Regions from separate parts of the Nocardioides marinquilinus genome, predicted to be linked through region 3. Evidence: predicted binding sites of a transcription regulator. Region 3 holds the regulator's gene; each other region holds the start of a gene.
The links. The regulator LexA, encoded in region 3, represses DNA repair genes until DNA is damaged. The targets are predictions, from matches to a motif close to TCGAACANNTGTTCGA.

Region 1 (4,205 bases), on a different contig from region 3:
AGTCGCAGCTGCGCGCCGAGGAGGCGACCGTCCGCGCCGAGACCGAGACCGCGCAGGCCCGCGAGATCGCGCGGCTTCGCGACGACCAGACCCGGCTCGCGCGCGACGTCCACGACGTCGTCGGGCACTCCCTGGCGGTGATCCTGGCGCAGGCCGAGTCGGGGCAGTACCTGCCGGACGACGACCCCGCGCGCCTGAAGCAGACCCTGGCGACGATCGCCACCTCGGCGCGCTCGTCGCTGCAGGACGTGCGCCAGGTGCTGTCCTCCCCCGACTCCACGCCCGAGACGCGGCCGCTCGACACGCTGGTGGACGGCGTCCGGGCCGGCGGGCACGAGGTGGTGCTGCGCGAGCTCGGCACCGAGCGGCCGCTGCCGCCCGACCTCGAGGTGACCGCCTACCGGGTGCTGCAGGAGATGCTCACCAACGCCGTCAAGCACGGACGCCGCGACGAGCCGGTCTTCGTCGAGCGGCACTGGCCCGACGACGCCCTGGCCGACGAGCTGCGCATCGAGGTGCGCAACGCGATCGCGCACCTCGACGAGGCCGGCAACGGGCTCGGGCTCGACGGGATGCGGCAGCGCCTCGACGCGGTCGGCGGACGGCTCGACGTCCGCCGGCGCGAGGAGGAGGCGACGTTCACCGTCACCGCCTGGCTACCGTTGGGCCCCCGATGAGCACTCCGGCAGCCGAGACCGACATCCGCGTGCTCCTGGTCGACGACCAGGACCTCTTCCGCGAGGGGGTGCGCGTCATCGTCGACGCCCAGGAGGGCATGAGCGTCGTCGGCGCCGCGGCCGACGGCACCGAGGCGGTGCGGCTGGTCGACGAGCTGGCCCCCGACGTCGTCCTCATGGACATCCGCATGCCCGAGCTGGACGGCGTCGAGGCGACCCGCCAGATCTTCGCGCCGGCCCGCGTGGCGCGGCGCGAGGCGGCCGGCGGACGCCCGACGCGGGTGGTGGTGCTGACGACGTTCAACCTCGACGACCGGGCGGCGACGGCGATCCGCCACGGCGCCAGCGGGTTCCTGCTCAAGGACACCACGCCGGTGCAGCTGCGCGACGCCATCCGCACCGTCTTCGCCGGCAACGCCGTGCTCGCGCCCGGCGACCTCACCACGCTGATGGCCGGCAGCTTCACCGCCCCCACCCCCACCCCCGCCGCCTACCTCGGCCTGACCGAGAAGGAGCGCGAGGTCTTCGCCGCCGTCGCCCGCGGCCTGTCGAACACCGAGATCGCCGCCTCGGTCTTCCTCTCCGAGTCGACGGTCAAGACCCACGTCGGCGCCATCCTCCGCAAGCTCACCCTCCGCGACCGCGTCCAGATCGTCGTCTACGCCCACGAGCACGGCCTCACCTGACGGGTCGACGGCCTCGGACGCCGTCCCTTGGTCGAGCAGCCCGTGACGATGGTCGAGGTGCGAGGAGCCCTGGCGACGAGCCTCGAGACCACCGGCCATCCGAGACCAGCTCGACCCCACGGACCCTCAGCCCGTCGCAGGGCCGGTCTGCCGGTGGTTGAGCAGCGAGCCCCAGCGAGCGTCGTCGAAACCACCGGCCCGTCGAGGCCAGCCCGACCCCACAGACCCTGAGCCTGTCGAAGGGCCCGCACCGGTGGTTGAGCAGCGAGCGTCTGCGCGAGCGTCGTCGAAACCACCGGCCCACCAAGGCCAGCCCGACCACACGGACCCTGAGCTTGTCGAAGGGCACCTCGACGTTCTCCACAGGCCATCGAACACATCAGCGGTTGTCAGTGGACGGCGATAGAATCGGCGCATGTCGACCACCACCAAGACCCCCCGCGTGAGCAGCGACCCGCTGCTCGACGCGGTCGAGTCCGTAGTGGTCGAGCAAGCCCGGATCGACGTCGCCAAGCTCCGCGCCGTGCTCGCCTGGGCAGCCGAGAACGAGGTGGACGACGCCGACTACATCACCGACGCGCTCGCCGAGCCCGGGCTCGAGGTCGCCGGCCCGGGCGCTCCCGTTGTGCTCGAGTGGGCGGCCCTCGACCTCGCTGCGGTCATGGGCGTCTCGACCGACTCCGGACTCCAACACCTCGGCCACGCCCTCGAGCTGCGCCACCGCCTCCCCCGGTTGTTCACCCGCGTGGACGCCGGCGAGGTTCCGGTGTGGCGGGCATTCCGGGTCGCCGAGCACACCGTGGTCCTCAGCAAGGTCGGCGCCGCGTTCGTCGACCAGGCCCTCGCCCCGTTCGCCCACGACCTCTCACTGGCCCAGATCGAGCGGACCACCGCCGCCGCCATCGCCCGGTTCGACCCCGCCGAAGCCGAACGCCGCCGGGTCGAAGCAGCCGAACGCCGCGGTGTCGACATCCGATTGAACGGGTTCGACGTCCCGGTCAACGGCACCGTCGAGATCGCCGCTACGGTGGACGTCGCCGACGCGATCGACCTCGAAGCCGCCGTCCGCGCCGGCGCGCAGCGGCTCGCCGACCTCGGTTCGACCGAGACCCTCGACGTCCGCCGGTCGCAGGCGCTCGGCGAGATGGCCCGAGCTCAGCTCGCGCTCGACCTGGACACAAATGCCGGTCGCGGCGTGACGCTCTACGCCCACCTCGACGGCACCGACGTCGGCGTCCTCGACAACACCCAGACCCCCGTGCTCATCGAGCAGATCAAGCAGTGGTGCGCAGCCGCCGGCACGAAGGTCACCGTGCGACCCGTCGTCGACCTCAATGTCGAGCGAGTCACCGACGCCTACCGCCCGAGCCCCGCCGTTGCCGAGCACGTCCTGCTCCGCGACCGCCACTGCGTCTTCCCACGCTGCACCAGGCGCCGCGTGGACCTCGACCACATCCACCCGTACGAGTCCGGTGGACCGACCTCGACATCCAACCTCGCCCCGCTCTGCCGCAGACACCACCGCGCCAAGACCCACAGCCGCTGGCGTTACCGCATGCTCGAACCCGGCCGCTACGAATGGACCAGCCCCACCGGCCGCACCCACCTCGTCGACCGCCGACGACGACCCTGACCGCCCCACACCCCGCCCCGGCGGGGCTACCGGCGCGCGTTGGGGCCCTTCGACAAGCTCAGGGTCCGTACGGGGCGCGTTCGCGTTGACCGTGCGAGGTCTCGACGCTCGGCCGTGGCCGGCCTCGTCGAAACCACCGGCCCTCCACGCGAACGTTCGCACGGGGTGCCCTTCGACAAGCTCAGGGTCCGTACGGGGACGTTCGCGTTGACCGTGCGAGGTCTCGAGGCCGGCCGCGGCCGGCCTCGAGAGCACCGCAGCGCTCACGCCCGACCCAGCCACGGGGCGGTGAAGAGCCACCACCCGCCGGCGCGGACGAGCACCCGGTGCAGCGCCAGGCTGAGCGCGAGCACCAGCGCGGTCGCGGCGGCCGGGTAGAGCAGCGCTGCGACGACGGACGACGTCGGCAGCCAGCGCTCGGAGGCCAGGTGCAGCAGCGCCACGAGCGGCAGGTGGACGACGTACACCGGCAGCGTCAACCGCCCCAGCCGGGCCAGCGGCGTCCCGACGCGGGTCGGGGCGACCAGCACGGCCACGCCGGCGCCGGCCGCGATGCCGAGCAGGCCCAGGCCGGGGCGGACGTCGAGCCAGCGGTCGGCGTCCAGGCCCTGCCAGGCCACGGTGGCCAGGCCGAACGCGACGACGGCTGCCACCCCCACCCGCCGTCGCGTGAGGGTCCGCGGCAGCGCGGCGACCCGCGTGCCGAGCAGGAACCACACCAGGTTGACCAGCAGTCCCTCGCGGTTGCCCGGGGTCGCGACGAGCCCGGCGCCGGCCACCACCGCGAGGCCGGCCGCCGCGACCAGCGCGACGTGCGGCGCCCGCCGGGTCGCCCGCGCCACCGCCACGTAGGCCGCCAGCGCCAGCAGGTACCAGAGGTTGCCGGGGGTCACGGTGAGCTGCACCAGCAGCTCGCCGGGCGAGCCGGCGACCGCGGTGTCGAAGCCGGGCGTCAGCCGCAGCACCAGCGTGTGCACGAGCGTCCAGAGCACGAACAGGTACAGCAGCGGCGCCACCCGCCGCGCGCCGAGGCGGCCCCACGGCTCGGCGAGGCGCCGGGCGGCGAACAGGCCCGAGATGGCGAAGAACAACGGCATGCGCACCGGCAGCAGCGCCTGCGAGAGCCAGCCCCACGCGCCGGTGACCGGCACGTCGAGGCTCCACGGCAGCGCCAGGTAGTCCTTGCGCGTGACGTGCCACAGCACGACG
Region 2 (4,205 bases), 110 kb from region 3:
GGGTCTGCGCGACGAGGTGCCGTGGCTGCGGAGGCTGCCGAGCGAGTACCTGGTCGACCACGTGCGCTTCACCAGCCAGCCGCTGCCCGAACCGCGCCGCCGCGCTCACCTGCACACGCTGCTCGAGATCGTGCACGCCGAGCGGACACTGATGTTCAGCTCGGACTACCCGCACTGGGACTTCGACGACCCCCGCCACGCCCTCGCCTCCCTCCCCGCGAACGTGCGCGAGCGGATGACGGCGCAGAACGCGATCGAGACCTTCGGCGACCGCCTCTAGCCCCTGACCCGGCGTCAGCGCGAGGTCGTCGTCGAGACCCCGGGAAGTCAACGCATACGCGACCGTACGGACCCTGAGCTTGTCGAAGGGACGTCGTGCGCGAACGTCCGCGTGGATCTCCGGTGGTCGAGGTGCGAGGCCGGCCACGGCCGAGCCTCGAGGACCCCGGAAGGTCAACGCGTACGTGCCCGCACGGACCCTGAGCTTGTCGAAGGGCGCCCCGCGCGAACGTTCTCGTGGAGGCCGGTGGTTTCGACGACGCTCGCTAGAGCTCGCTGCTCAACCGCCGGAGTCGGCCTTGACGGTGGTCGAGGTGCGAGGCCGGCCACGGCCGAGCCTCGAGACCCCGCAGGGTCAACGCGAACGTGACGCACGGGGCATGCCGGTAGCCCCGCGGGGGGCGGGGTGTGGGGCGGTCAGGGTCGTCGGCGTCGGTCGACGGTGAAGGTGCGGCCGGTGGGGCTGGTCCACTCGTACAGGCCGGGTTCGAGCATCCGGTAGCGCCACCTGCTGTGGGTCTTCGCGCGGTGGTGCCGTCGGCAGAGCGGGGCGAGGTTGGACGTCGAGGTCGGTCCGCCGGCCTCGTAGGGGTGGATGTGGTCGAGGTCGACCCGTCGTCTGGTGCAGCGTGGGAAGACGCAATGGCGGTCGCGGAGCATCACGTGGTCGGCGACGGCGGGGCTGGGTCGGTAGGCGTCGCTGGACTTCTCGACGTTCAGGTCGATCACCGGACGGACGGTGACCTTCGTGCCGACTGCCGCGCACCACTCCTTGATCTGCTCGATGAGCACGGGGGTCTGGGTGTTGTCGAGGACGCCGACGTCGGTGGCGTCGAGGTGGGCGTAGAGCGTGACGCCGCGTCCCGACCCGGGCTCGGTGTCGAGGCCGAGCGCGAGCTGGGCTCGGGCCATCTCGCCGAGCGCCTGGGAGCGGCGGACGTCGAGGGTCTCGGTCGATCCGAGGTCGGCGAGCTGCCGGGCGCCTGCCTGGACGGCGGCTTCGAGGTCGATGGCGTCGGTGACGTCGAGGGTGGCGGCGATCTCGACGGTGCCGTTGATCGGGACGTCGAGCCCGTTGAGTCGGATGTCGACACCCCGGCGTTCGGCTGCTTCGACCCGGCGACGTTCGGCTTCCTCGGGGTCGAACCGCGCGATGGCGGCGGCCGTCGTCCGTTCGATCTGGGCGAGCGACAGGTCGTGGGCGAACGGCGCGAGGGCCTGGTCGACGAGCGCGGCGCCGACCTTGCAAAGGATCACGGTGTGCTCGGCGACGCGGAACGCCCGCCACACCGGAACCTCCATATCTAGGACCCGGCGGTATAGGCGGGGCAGGCGGTGGCGCAGCTCGAGGGCGTGGCCGAGGTATCGGAGTCCGGAGTCGGTGGAGACGCCCATGACGGCCGCGAGGTCGAGCGCGGCCCACTCGTGGACGACTGGTGCGCCGGGGCCGGCTACCTCGAGCCCAGGCTCGGCCAGGGTGTCGGCGATGTAGTCGGCGTCGTCCACCTCGTTCTCGGCTGCCCAGGCAAGCACGGCGCGGAGCTTGGCGACGTCGATCCGGGCCTGCTCGGCCACCACGGACTCGACCGCGTCGAGCAGCGGGTCGCTGCTCACGCGGGGTGTCTGGGTGGTGGTCGGCATGCGCCAATTCTACCGCCCACCACTGACAACCGCTGAGGTGTTCGACGATCTGTGGAGAGCTCCGGAGGGCCCTTCGACAAGCTCAGGGTCCGTGGGGTCGGGCTGGCTTTGGTGGGCCGGTGGTTTCGACGACGCTCGCTGGGGCTCGCTGCTCAACCACCGGAGTCGGGCTGACGGTGGTCGAGGTGCGAGGCCGGCCACGGCCGAGCCTCGAGACCCCGCCCGGAGACGGACCACCGGTGGTCGAGCAGGCCGAGCGCCTGCGCGAGGCCGTCGTCGAGACCCCGCACCGTCAACGCGAACGCACGCGCACGGACCCTGAGCTTGTCGAAGGGCGCCCCCATGCGAACGTTCCCGTGGTGGGCCGGTGGTTTCGACGACGCTCGCGTAGACGCTCGCTGCTCGACCACCGGGGGGGCCCTTCGACAGGCTCAGGGTCCGTGTGGTCCGGCTGGGTTCTGAGGTCCGGTGGTCTCGGCGACGGTCGCTGGAGCTCGCTGCTCGACTACCGGCGGGAGGTCAGGGGCGGAGGGGGGTGAGGCGGAAGCCGTCGGCGTCGTCCTCGACCGTCCAGCCGAGGGCGGCGATCTCGTCGCGGAGGCGGTCGGCCTCGGCCCAGTCCCGCTCCTTCCGGTGGGCGAGGCGGCGCTCGGCCAGCTCGACGACGTCGGGCGGGGCGGCGGCGTCGTCGCGGGCGGTGCGGAGGTCGAGGCCGAGCACGCGGTCGAACAGCCCGACCATCGCGACCTTGGTGGCGTCGTCGAGGTCGCCGTCGCGCAGCACGTCGCCGAGCACCGTGACCGCGCGCGGCAGGTTGAGGTCGTCGGCGAGGGCGTCGACGAAGCGGTCGACGAGCGCGTGCTCCTGCCACCCCGCGGCCGGCGACGCTGCACCCGCGGCCGCGACGACCGCCTGCACCCGCTGCCGCAGCCGACCGAACGCCACCGCAGCCGACTGCAGGATCTCGCGGGAGAACGTCAGCGGGCTGCGGTAGTGGCTGAGCAGGTTGAGGTAGCGGAAGTCGAGCGGGTCGAAGCCCCACTCGACCAGCGTCTCGAGGGTGATCTTGTTGCCCTCCGACTTGCCCATGCGCCGCTCGCCCTCGAGCGTCAGGAACGCCCCGTGCATCCACCACCGCGAGAACGGCGCGCCCGACGCGGTCTCGCTCTGGGCGATCTCGTTGGTGTGGTGGATGGCGATGTGGTCGATGCCGCCGACGTGGATGTCGAGGGTGTCGCCGAGGGTGTCCATCGCCATCGCCGAGCACTCGATGTGCCAGCCGGGGAAGCCGGTGCCCCACGGGGAGGGCCACTCCATGTCGCGCTGCGGCGCGTCGGGCGGCGTGAACTTCCACAGCGCGAAGTCGGTGGGGTTGCGCTTGTCGCCCAGGTCGACGCGGACGCCGGCCAGCAGGCTCTCGCGGTCGTCGTTCGGCGTGAGCTTGCCGTAGGCGGGCACCAGCGAGGTGTCGAAGTACATGCCGTCGGCGGTGCGGTAGACGACCCCCTTCTCCTCCAGCCGCTGGATCAGCTCGATCTGCTGGGGGATGTGGTCGGTGGCCTTGAGCACCGCCGTCATCGGCGTGATGTTGAGCGCGCGCACGTCGTCGTCGAACGCGGCGGTGTACTTCGCCGCGACGTCCCAGGCGGTGATGCGCTCGGACGCCGCCGCGGCCGCCATCTTGTCGTCACCGGAGTCGGCGTCGCTGGTGAGGTGGCCGACATCGGTGATGTTCATGACCGCGCGCAGGTCGTAGTCGGCCAGCGCCAGCACCCGCCGCAGCACGTCGCTGAACAGGTAGGTGCGCATGTTGCCGATGTGCGGCGAGCTGTACACCGTCGGCCCGCACACGTACATCAGCACCGTGCGGCCGTCGGCCGGCTCGAAGTGCGACTCGGCGTAGCCGAGGGTGTTGTAGAGCGTCAGCTCGTTCCGCAGCCTGGCGGCGGCCGGGTCGGTCATGGTGCTCCTCGTGCGGGTGGGGCCTCGAACCCTACGGGCCCGGCTGGACGACGCGCGCGAGCCTCCTCAGGCCCTCGACCTGGCCGACCAGCCACGGGCTGAGCGCCCACGGCGTCCGCTCGACCATGCGCAGCAGGTCGTCGACCTCGACCCAGGCCAGCTCGGCCACCTCGTCGGGGTTGGGGGCGGGGTCGGGGGAGCCGGGCGCCAGCCGTGCGGAGAAGACCGGGCACACCTCGTTCTCGACGACGCCCGCGGCGTCGACGGCGCGGTAGCGGAACTCCGGCAGCAGCGGCGCGAGGTCGCTCACCTCGATGCCGAGC
Region 3 (4,205 bases):
GCGGTCGGGCCGCACGCCGGTCATCATCATCACGTGGTTCGGGATGGTCTCCATCACCGGCATCGACAGCGCCGTCGGGTGGTGCAGTCCGCCGTCGCGCAGCGCCGCGAGGTGCGGTGTGTGGACGTCGTCCACCTCGCCGGGCAGGCAGCCGTCGACGACGAGCACGTAGGCCCGGCGCCGGGTGCGCGCGGCCGCGGAGGCCGGCGCGGGCGCCAGCGCCGCCGCGGTGGAGAACGCCAGGCCGGCGCCGCCCGCCTGCAGCAGGGTGCGGCGTCCGGTGACGAGGTCGGCGGCGCCGCGCTCGAACGCGCCCGGGCCCGCCCCGGGGGTCTCGCCGCACATCAGCGCACCGGCCCGTCGACCTCGACGACCCGGTTGCTGCCGACGCGGGTGGCGAAGGAGCGGTCGTGGCGGATGCGGGTGTGCCGGTCGGAGCGCTCGCCGATGACGTACCAGTCCATCTGCGCCCGCCGCGCGGTCAGGTCGAGCACGCAGAACCCGTGGTCGTCGAAGTTGAGGTACTTGATGTGCGGGTTCTCGGCCAGGATGGCGGCCTCCACCGCCAGGCTCGTGGTGCGGCGCGGAGAGCCGGTGATGTCCTTGAGGTTGTTCGAGGTGACCGAGCTGCACACGAACTCGACCGCGCCGGCGCCCCGCAGCGGGTAGGCGCCGACGTCGAAGGGCACCTCGGCCGCCCACGCGGAGTGGATGTCGCCGGTGACGAACAACGCGTTCTGCACCTGGTGGTCGGCGATGAAGCGCAGCACCCGGCGCCGGTCGGCGGTGTAGCCGTCCCATTGGTCGACGTTGTAGGGGAAGCCGTCGTCGGGCACCACGCCGGTGGCGGCGTTGACGGCGTCGGTGATCTCGCGCGGCAGCTGGCCGAAGGTCACCGGCGTGACCATCACCGGGTTGCCGACCACCTTCCACAGCGAGCCGCGCCGGGCCAGCGAGCGCTGTAGCCAGCGTCGTTGCGCGGTGCCGGTGATGGTGCGGTCGGGGTCGCTGACCTCGGCCTCGGCGGCCGGCACCGGCGTCGGCGCGGCGGTCTCGACCTGCTCGGAGCGGTAGGTGCGCAGGTCGAGCATGCTGATCTCGGCCAGGCGGCCGAACCGCAGCCGCCGGTAGAGCCGGGTGCCGTCGCCGAGTCGCGCGGTGGAGTCGAGGCGTACCGGCATCCACTCGTCGTAGGCGCGGTGGGCGTGGGCGCGGCGCCTGCGGTAGCCGCCCTCGCCGGGCTGGTGGTTCTCCGCGCCGCCGGCCCACTGGTCGTTGGCGACCTCGTGGTCGTCCCAGGTGACGATCCAGGGGTGGCGGGCGTGGGCGTCCTGCAGGTCGGGGTCGGTCTTGTACTGCGCGTGCCGGCGCCGGTAGTCGGCCAGGCTCACGATCTCGTGCGCGGGGTCGTGGCGGCGGACGTCGACCTCGTCGGGCCCCTCGCCGTAGCCGCCCGGGCCGTACTCGTAGAGGTAGTCGCCGAGGTGCAGCACGGCGTCCAGGTCGTCACGGCGGGCCAGGCCGCGGTAGGCGGCGAAGAACCCGGCCTGCCAGTTGCTGCACGAGACGACGCCGAAGCGCACGCGGCGCGGCGTCGCGGTGGCACCGGGCGCGGTGCGGGTGCGGCCGACGCGGCTGTGGTGGCCGCGCAGCGTGAAGCGGTAGTGGTACGACGTCGCCGGACGCAGCCCGCGGGCGTCGACCTTGACGGTGTGGTCGCGGTCGGGACCGGTCGTGACGGTGCCGCGGCGCACGACACGTCGGAACCGGGCGTCGCGGGCGACCTCCCACGTCACCTCGACCACCGGCCCGCGGCCCGAGCCGGGCCGGCTGGCCTCGGTGGGGGTGACGCGCGTCCAGAGCACCACGCGGGTGGGCATCGGGTCGCCGGAGGCGACGCCGTGGCGGAACAGGCGGCGTCCCTCGGGGGACGGCTCGAGGGCGGCGGCGTCGAGCGGCTCGACGGCGCCGCTGGCGGCGACGGTGCCGACGGTGCCGACGGTGCCTGCGGCGCCACCGGCGATCACCGCCCGGCGGCGCAGGCGGGGGAGCGGTGGGAGGTGGCTCACGTCCGCATTCAACGACCGGAGCACGCCCGGGTCATGCGAACGCCCCGAGCCGTCGTCCGGTGTTCACCTGGACGTCGGCGCGGGGCGTCGGCCGTGCTGGTCGCACGTTCGAGCGGTTCAGACCTTGCGCAGCACCGCGGTGACGATGCCGAGGATGGTGGCGTCGGTGCCGTCGATCGGGTCGAAGGCGGCGTTGTGCGGCATGAGCCAGACGTGCCCGTCCTTGCGCTGCAGCGTCTTGACGGTGGCCTCGCCGTCGATCAGCGCCGCGACGATCTCGCCGTCGCGGGCGGTCTGCTCCTTGCGGATGACGACGTAGTCGCCGTGGCAGATCGCGGCGTCGACCATCGACTCGCCGGAGACCTCGAGCAGGAACAGCTCGCCCTCGCCGACCAGCTGCTTGGGCAGCGGGAAGACGTCGTCGTAGCGCTCCTCGGCCAGGATCGGCCCGCCGGCGGCGATGCGGCCGAGCAGCGGCACGTTCGTGGGGGCCGGGACGGCATCGCCGATGCCGGTCTCGTCGATGCCGGTCTCGTCGGCGTGGCCGAGGGTGCGGCGTGCGGCCATCACCTCGGGCAGGAACACCTCGAGGGCGCGGGGGCGGTTGTGGTCGCGCTTGAGGAAGCCCTTGGACTCCAGCACCCGCAGCTGGTGCGCGACGCTGGAGGTGCTGGTGAGGCCGACGGCCTCGCCGATCTCGCGCATGCTCGGCGGGTAGCCGCGCTGCTCGATGCTGTCCTTGATGGTGCCCAGCACCCGCTGCTGGCGCGGCGTGAGGCCGGTGGCGTCGGCCGGGCCGTCGGGCAGCTCGGCGACCTGCCGGCGACGGGAGGGGGCGGACCGGTCGGGCTGGCCGGAGGAGGTGGACGGGGACTTCGGCATGCGGTCAGGTTCTCACCGAAGCGCCCCGAGTTCAAACACGTGTTCGAACGGCGTGTCGCGCCGTCGTGGCCCGCGGGACCGGACGACGAGGGGTTGCGACGTTCGAACACCTGATCTAGTCTCGCTCATGTGTTCGATCGAACGTGTGAGCGAAGCCGCCGCCTCCCGCTGTCCGCGGGCGTTGTCGGTGGCCACCGCTAGACATCGCATCGACGCCCTTCCCCTTCCCCAGGAGTCCCGATGAGCACCACCTACGCCACCCGCCCGGTCGCCACCGCCCGCCCCGTGCCGGCCAGCCGCTCCACCCGGCCCACCCGGCCCACCCGGCCGGCTCCGGTCTACCGCCTCACGCGGCGCGGCCGGCTCGCCGTGGTGGCCGCGACCCTGCTGGCGCTGGCCGCCATCGGCCTGGTCTTCGCCGCGGGCTCGGTCGCCACCGAGCAGCCCGAGGCCACCGAGACGGTCGTGGTCGCGCCGGGCGAGACCCTGTGGGGCCTCGCCTCCGAGCTGGTCGCCGACGGTGCGGTCGAGGGCGACGTCCGCGACACCATGCAGCACCTCGTCGAGCTCAACGACCTCGACTCGGTGAGCCTCGCCGCCGGCCAGCGGCTGCAGGTGCCGGCCTCCTGAGCCGTCCCGGCCGGCGATTCCCTGCCGGCCGGGCCACACACGCCGTCGTCCCCGCCTCGACCCCGGGGACGACGGGCACGGGGAAGTCGGGGCGGCGCCGCGGGAAGACGGCGCCGCCCCGCATTCGTCCCCGGGTCGTCCCCGGCCCGGCTCACTCCAGGAACGAGGCGAGGTCGCCGAGCTCGGCCCCGCTGGCCTGCATGGCCACGGCGAACATCGCCACCAGCACCGCACCCGCGCCGAGCACCACGGCCACCATCACCGCGTAGTCGCGCAACGGCGTCCGGCCGGTCTGCAGCGTCACGTGGTTGGTGTGGCGGCGCCGGGCCACGCGCGCGGCGCCGCGGTTGCTGCCGGCCCGCGCGGACGCCGTCCACCCGCAGGCGCAGGCCACGTGGCGCTGCACCCGCTTGCCCCGCTGGTGGGGTGCGCTGATCGAGCGGGGATGGCGATAGCGCGCCGCCGCCCGCGGCCGCAGGAACCCGATGGGGGCCTGGCGGGGGTGGGCGTCGAGCAGGTGGTCGACGCGCACCCGGGCCGCCGCGGCCAGCGCCGGCGCCTCACCGGTGGCCGAGGACTCCCCGCGCCAGCCGCACGTGCAGGTGCAGGTGGTGCGGTAGGTCT
Region 4 (4,205 bases), on a different contig from region 3:
ACCTGGCCGTCGGCGCGCGCGGCGCCCGGCACGTCGGCGAGCCGGTCGACGAGGTCGCCGGGCACGGTGAGCTCAGTGCTGCCGCCGGGGAGGACGTCCTCGCCCTCGGCGGGCTGGACGACGACGTCGCCGACGGTGGCGTCGAAGAGGGCGGTGAAGCTGCGGTTGAGGGTGTCGGAGAACAGCAGGGTGCCGACGACGAACGCGACGCCGAGCACGATGGCGAACGTGCTCGTCAGCAGCCGCAGCTTGCGGCCGAGCAGGCTCTTCAGCGCGGCCTTGATCACCGCTTCTCGGCCCCTGCGGCGGCCGCGGCGGTCATCGTGGCCATGATCTCGAGCACGCGCTCGCGGTCGGGGTCGCGCACCTCGTCGACGACACGGCCGTCGGCGAGGAAGACGACACGGTCGGTGTAGGCCGCGGCGACCGGGTCGTGGGTGACCATGACGACCGTCTGGCCGTGGTCGTCGACGGCCGCGCGGAGCAGCCCGAGCACCTCGGCGCCCGAGGTCGAGTCGAGGTTGCCGGTGGGCTCGTCGGCGAAGACGACGCGCGGCCGGCTCACCAGCGCGCGGGCGACGGCGACGCGCTGCTGCTGGCCGCCGGAGAGCTCGTTGGGCTTGTGGCCGAGCCGGTCGCGCAGCCCGACGGTGGCCACGACGGAGTCGAACCAGTCGGCGTCCGGCTTGCGGCCGGCGATGGCGAGCGGCAGCAGGATGTTCTCCTCGGCCGTCAGCGTCGGCACCAGGTTGAAGGACTGGAAGACGAAGCCGATCTCCTCACGACGCAGGATCGTGAGCTGCTTGTCGCCGAGCGAGCCGATCTCGCGCTCGCCGATCCAGACCTCGCCGTCGGTGGCGGAGTCGAGGGCCGCGCACACGTGCATCAGCGTCGACTTGCCCGAGCCGCTCGGGCCCATGACGGCGGTGAACTCCCCGGCGTGGAGGTCGAGGGTGACGTCGTCGAGGGCCCGGACCGTGGCCTCGCCCTCGCCGTAGGTCTTGGTGAGCCCGACGACGCGTGCCGCTGGGACGGGGGTGCTCATGCGCCCAGCCTCCCCGACGACCGGGGGCGGCGCCACGGGGATCACCCCGAGTACTCCCCCGGTGGTGCGTCGGGGTGGCACGCGCCGGCCCCGGGCGGACGCAAGGGTTTGCCCGGACGCCGTCCGGGCGGCGTGGGGGTGAGGGTGAGGTGGTGACCACCTCGCGACTGCTCAGGATGCTGCTCTGCGCCCTCGGGCTGGCCCTGCCGGTGCTGGCGATCGTCCCCGCCGCTCCCGCGCAGGCCGCCGACTTCCCGACCTACGGCTCGGGGGTGCGGGTGCGGGCCGACGCCACCACGGCGTCGGCCGTCGTGACGACGCTGGCCCCCGGCGAGACCATCGGGGTCGACTGCCAGAAGCGGGGCGAGCGGGTGGTGCTCGACGGCGCCGACAGCGAGTGGTGGGCGCACGTGCCGAGCAAGGGCGGCTACGTCACCGTCGCCTACGTCGACGTCCCCGAGAGCCAGCTGCCCGGCGTCCCGGTGTGCGGCGGCACCGACCCCGAGCCGGTGGGCGCGATCACCTACGCCGACCTCGTCGCGATGTTCCCGGGCAAGGTGGCCGACCAGGCGACGGTCGAGACCGGCCTGCCGAGCCTGAACGCCGAGATGGTCGCCGCGGGCATCACCACCGCGCCGCGCCAGGCGGCCTTCCTGGCCACGCTGGCCAACGAGTCGACGTTCCGCTACAACGCGGTGCAGGCGGGCGGGGCCACCTACACCGGTCGCGGCTACATCCAGCTCACCGGCGACTTCAACTACTCCGACGCCGGCGACTACCTCGGCATCGACCTGCTCGGCAACCCCGGCCTGGCGTCGTCCCTCGACCACAGCGCCCCGATAGCGCGCTGGTACTGGACCGTGGCCCGCGACATCAACCCGCTGGCCGACGCGCTCGACATGGGCGCGGTCGACGACGCCATCGGCTACGCCACCGACCCCGACGAGGACGTCGAGCGGTGCGACGACTTCAAGGCCGCGCTCGCCTACCTCACCGGCTCGGTGCCGTCCGGGGTCAACTGCGTGCGACCGGCCCGCGGCGGCGGCACCGGCTTCACCCGCGACCAGTCGCGCGAGCAGTTCGCCGACGAGATGCGCGAGCTGAAGCGGGTCGCCCGCACCCGCTGACGCCGTCCAAGCGCGACTACCTCACCGTCGGATGCACTGACCCGCCCGTGTAGAGGCGGGCGAGTGCGCCTGTCGGTGAGGTAGTCGCAGTGGACCCGCCGCCCGTCGACGCGCCCGTCACGTTCGCTCAGGTGTTCGAACGCGGCGTACGATCGGCGCGTGGACTTCCAGGCGACGCTGTTCGAGCCGGCCCCGGCCGGCGCCGACGGCCCGACGGGGCTCGACACCGGTCGCATCGAGCGGCGCGAGCTCAGCCACGGGGCGTGGGTCGACGTGGGCCGCTCGTGGCTGCCCGACGCCGACGAGGTGCTCGAGGCCCTGGTGCGCGAGGTGCCGTGGCGCGCCGAGCGGCGCCAGATGTACGACCGGCTGGTCGACGTCCCCCGGCTGGTGCACACCTACATGATCGGCGAGACGCTCCCCCACCCGACGCTCGAGGCGGCGCGCGACGCACTCACGGCCCACTACGCCGCCGAGCTCGGCGAGCCGTTCCGGACGGCGGGCTGCTGCTACTACCGCGACGGCCGCGACTCCGTGGCCTGGCACGGCGACACCATCGGCCGCGGCTCGACCCACGACACGATGGTCGCCATCGTCTCGGTCGGCGACCCGCGCAAGCTCGCGCTGCGCCCGCGCGAGCGCGACGAGGGCGGGGAGTCGATCGTGGTCACGATGGGTCACGGCGACCTCGTCGTCATGGGCGGCTCGTGCCAGCGCACCTGGGAGCACGCGGTGCCGAAGGTGGCCTCCGCCGGGCCCCGCGTCAGCGTCCAGTTCCGCCCGTTCAATGTCTTCTGACCGCGTCCGAGCCTGCGAAGACGCGAGTCAGAAGAGGTCGAGCAAGCGCCACGACCGAGGAACGAGGTCGTGACGCGCGTGTCGAGACCACGCAACGACCACGCGAACGCCACCGAAGGCCCTTCGACAAGCTCAGGGACCGTGGCCGACGCCCTTCGACAGGCTCAGGGACCGTGGCCGACGCCCTTCGACAGGCTCAGGGACCGTGACCGACGCCCTTCGACAGGCTCAGGGACCGTGACCGACGCCCTTCGACAGGCTCAGGGACCGTGACCGACGCCCTTCGACGAGCCCAGGGTCCGTGTGGTGCCGTTCCCGTGGACGCCCCGTGGTCCCGACGACGCTCGCTGGCGCTCGTTGCCCGACCAGCGACCGCCCAGGTCTCACCCACGAGCGGGTGGACGCCGGGCGCCGCGCCGAGGGCTAGGTTCGGGACATGAGCCAACCGCCGCCACCGGCCACGGGCGAGCCCGAGCCGCTGAGCGAGAACCCCGGGACGGTGCCGCCGGCCGAGCCGGCGCCGTCCACGGCCACCACCGAGCCGCACCCCGAGCCGCACCCCGAGCCGGCGTCCGCGCCGACCAAGGACGAGAACCCGCTGCGGTCCTCGCGCACCAGCGGCGCCTGGACCGGGGTCGTGGTCGCCCTGGTGCTGATCCTGCTGCTCGTCGTCTTCGTGCTGCAGAACACCGACTCGGCCCCGGTCGAGTTCCTATGGCTGGACGGCAACGCACCGGTCGCTGTTCTGCTGCTGATCGCCGCGGCGGTCGGCATGGCCATCGCGGCCCTGGTCGGGTCGCTCCGCATCATGCAGCTACGCAGGAGGATCAAGCGTGAACGACGCCGCTGACGGCATCGACGACACCCAGGGCGAGAGCACTGCTCGCGCCACCATCGGCCTCACGGGCCTGGCGGTGATGGGCTCGAATTTGGCCCGCAACATCGCCCGCCACGGGCACACCATCGCCGTCCACAACCGCACCACCTCGCGGATGACGGCCATGCTCGAGGAGCACGGTGACGAGGGCGACTTCGTCGGCGCCGAGTCGCTCGAGGACTTCGTGGCCGCGATCGAGAAGCCCCGCGTGGTGCTGGTCATGGTCAAGGCCGGTCCGGGCACCGACGCCGTCATCGACGACCTCGTGCCGCTGCTCGAGGACGGCGACATCGTCGTCGACTGCGGCAACGCCCACTACGCCGACACCCTGCGCCGCGAGGAGCGGCTGAAGGAGCAC

Region 1: a site for LexA is predicted at 1,734-1,749, ahead of ABEA04_RS14525 (HNH endonuclease signature motif containing protein). Genes of this name have one in related genera too.
Region 2: a site for LexA is predicted at 1,950-1,965, ahead of ABEA04_RS07490 (HNH endonuclease signature motif containing protein). Genes of this name have one in related genera too.
Region 4: a site for LexA is predicted at 2,296-2,311, ahead of ABEA04_RS20325 (alpha-ketoglutarate-dependent dioxygenase AlkB). Genes of this name have one in related genera too.

What each region holds. Positions count from the first base shown of each region.
Region 1 is NZ_BAABKG010000003.1:711,563-715,767, forward strand. Features, by position in the region: gene ABEA04_RS14515 (sensor histidine kinase) at 1-677, shown strand, start outside; gene ABEA04_RS14520 (response regulator) at 674-1,363, shown strand; gene ABEA04_RS14525 (HNH endonuclease signature motif containing protein) at 1,779-2,996, shown strand; gene ABEA04_RS14530 (acyltransferase family protein) at 3,260-4,205, opposite strand, start outside.
Region 2 is NZ_BAABKG010000002.1:289,723-293,927, forward strand. Features, by position in the region: gene ABEA04_RS07485 (amidohydrolase family protein) at 1-280, shown strand, start outside; gene ABEA04_RS07490 (HNH endonuclease signature motif containing protein) at 697-1,920, opposite strand; gene cysS (cysteine--tRNA ligase) at 2,440-3,882, opposite strand; gene idi (isopentenyl-diphosphate Delta-isomerase) at 3,914-4,205, opposite strand, start outside.
Region 3 is NZ_BAABKG010000002.1:397,296-401,500, forward strand. Features, by position in the region: gene ABEA04_RS07900 (alkaline phosphatase family protein) at 1-345, opposite strand, end outside; gene ABEA04_RS07905 (alkaline phosphatase D family protein) at 345-2,069, opposite strand; gene lexA (transcriptional repressor LexA) at 2,187-2,951, opposite strand; gene ABEA04_RS07915 (LysM peptidoglycan-binding domain-containing protein) at 3,192-3,581, shown strand; gene ABEA04_RS07920 (hypothetical protein) at 3,733-4,205, opposite strand, start outside.
Region 4 is NZ_BAABKG010000006.1:88,080-92,284, forward strand. Features, by position in the region: gene ABEA04_RS20310 (ABC transporter permease) at 1-287, opposite strand, end outside; gene ABEA04_RS20315 (ABC transporter ATP-binding protein) at 284-1,045, opposite strand; gene ABEA04_RS20320 (glycoside hydrolase family 19 protein) at 1,198-2,172, shown strand; gene ABEA04_RS20325 (alpha-ketoglutarate-dependent dioxygenase AlkB) at 2,332-2,970, shown strand; gene ABEA04_RS20330 (lipopolysaccharide assembly protein LapA domain-containing protein) at 3,407-3,820, shown strand; gene gndA (NADP-dependent phosphogluconate dehydrogenase) at 3,804-4,205, shown strand, end outside.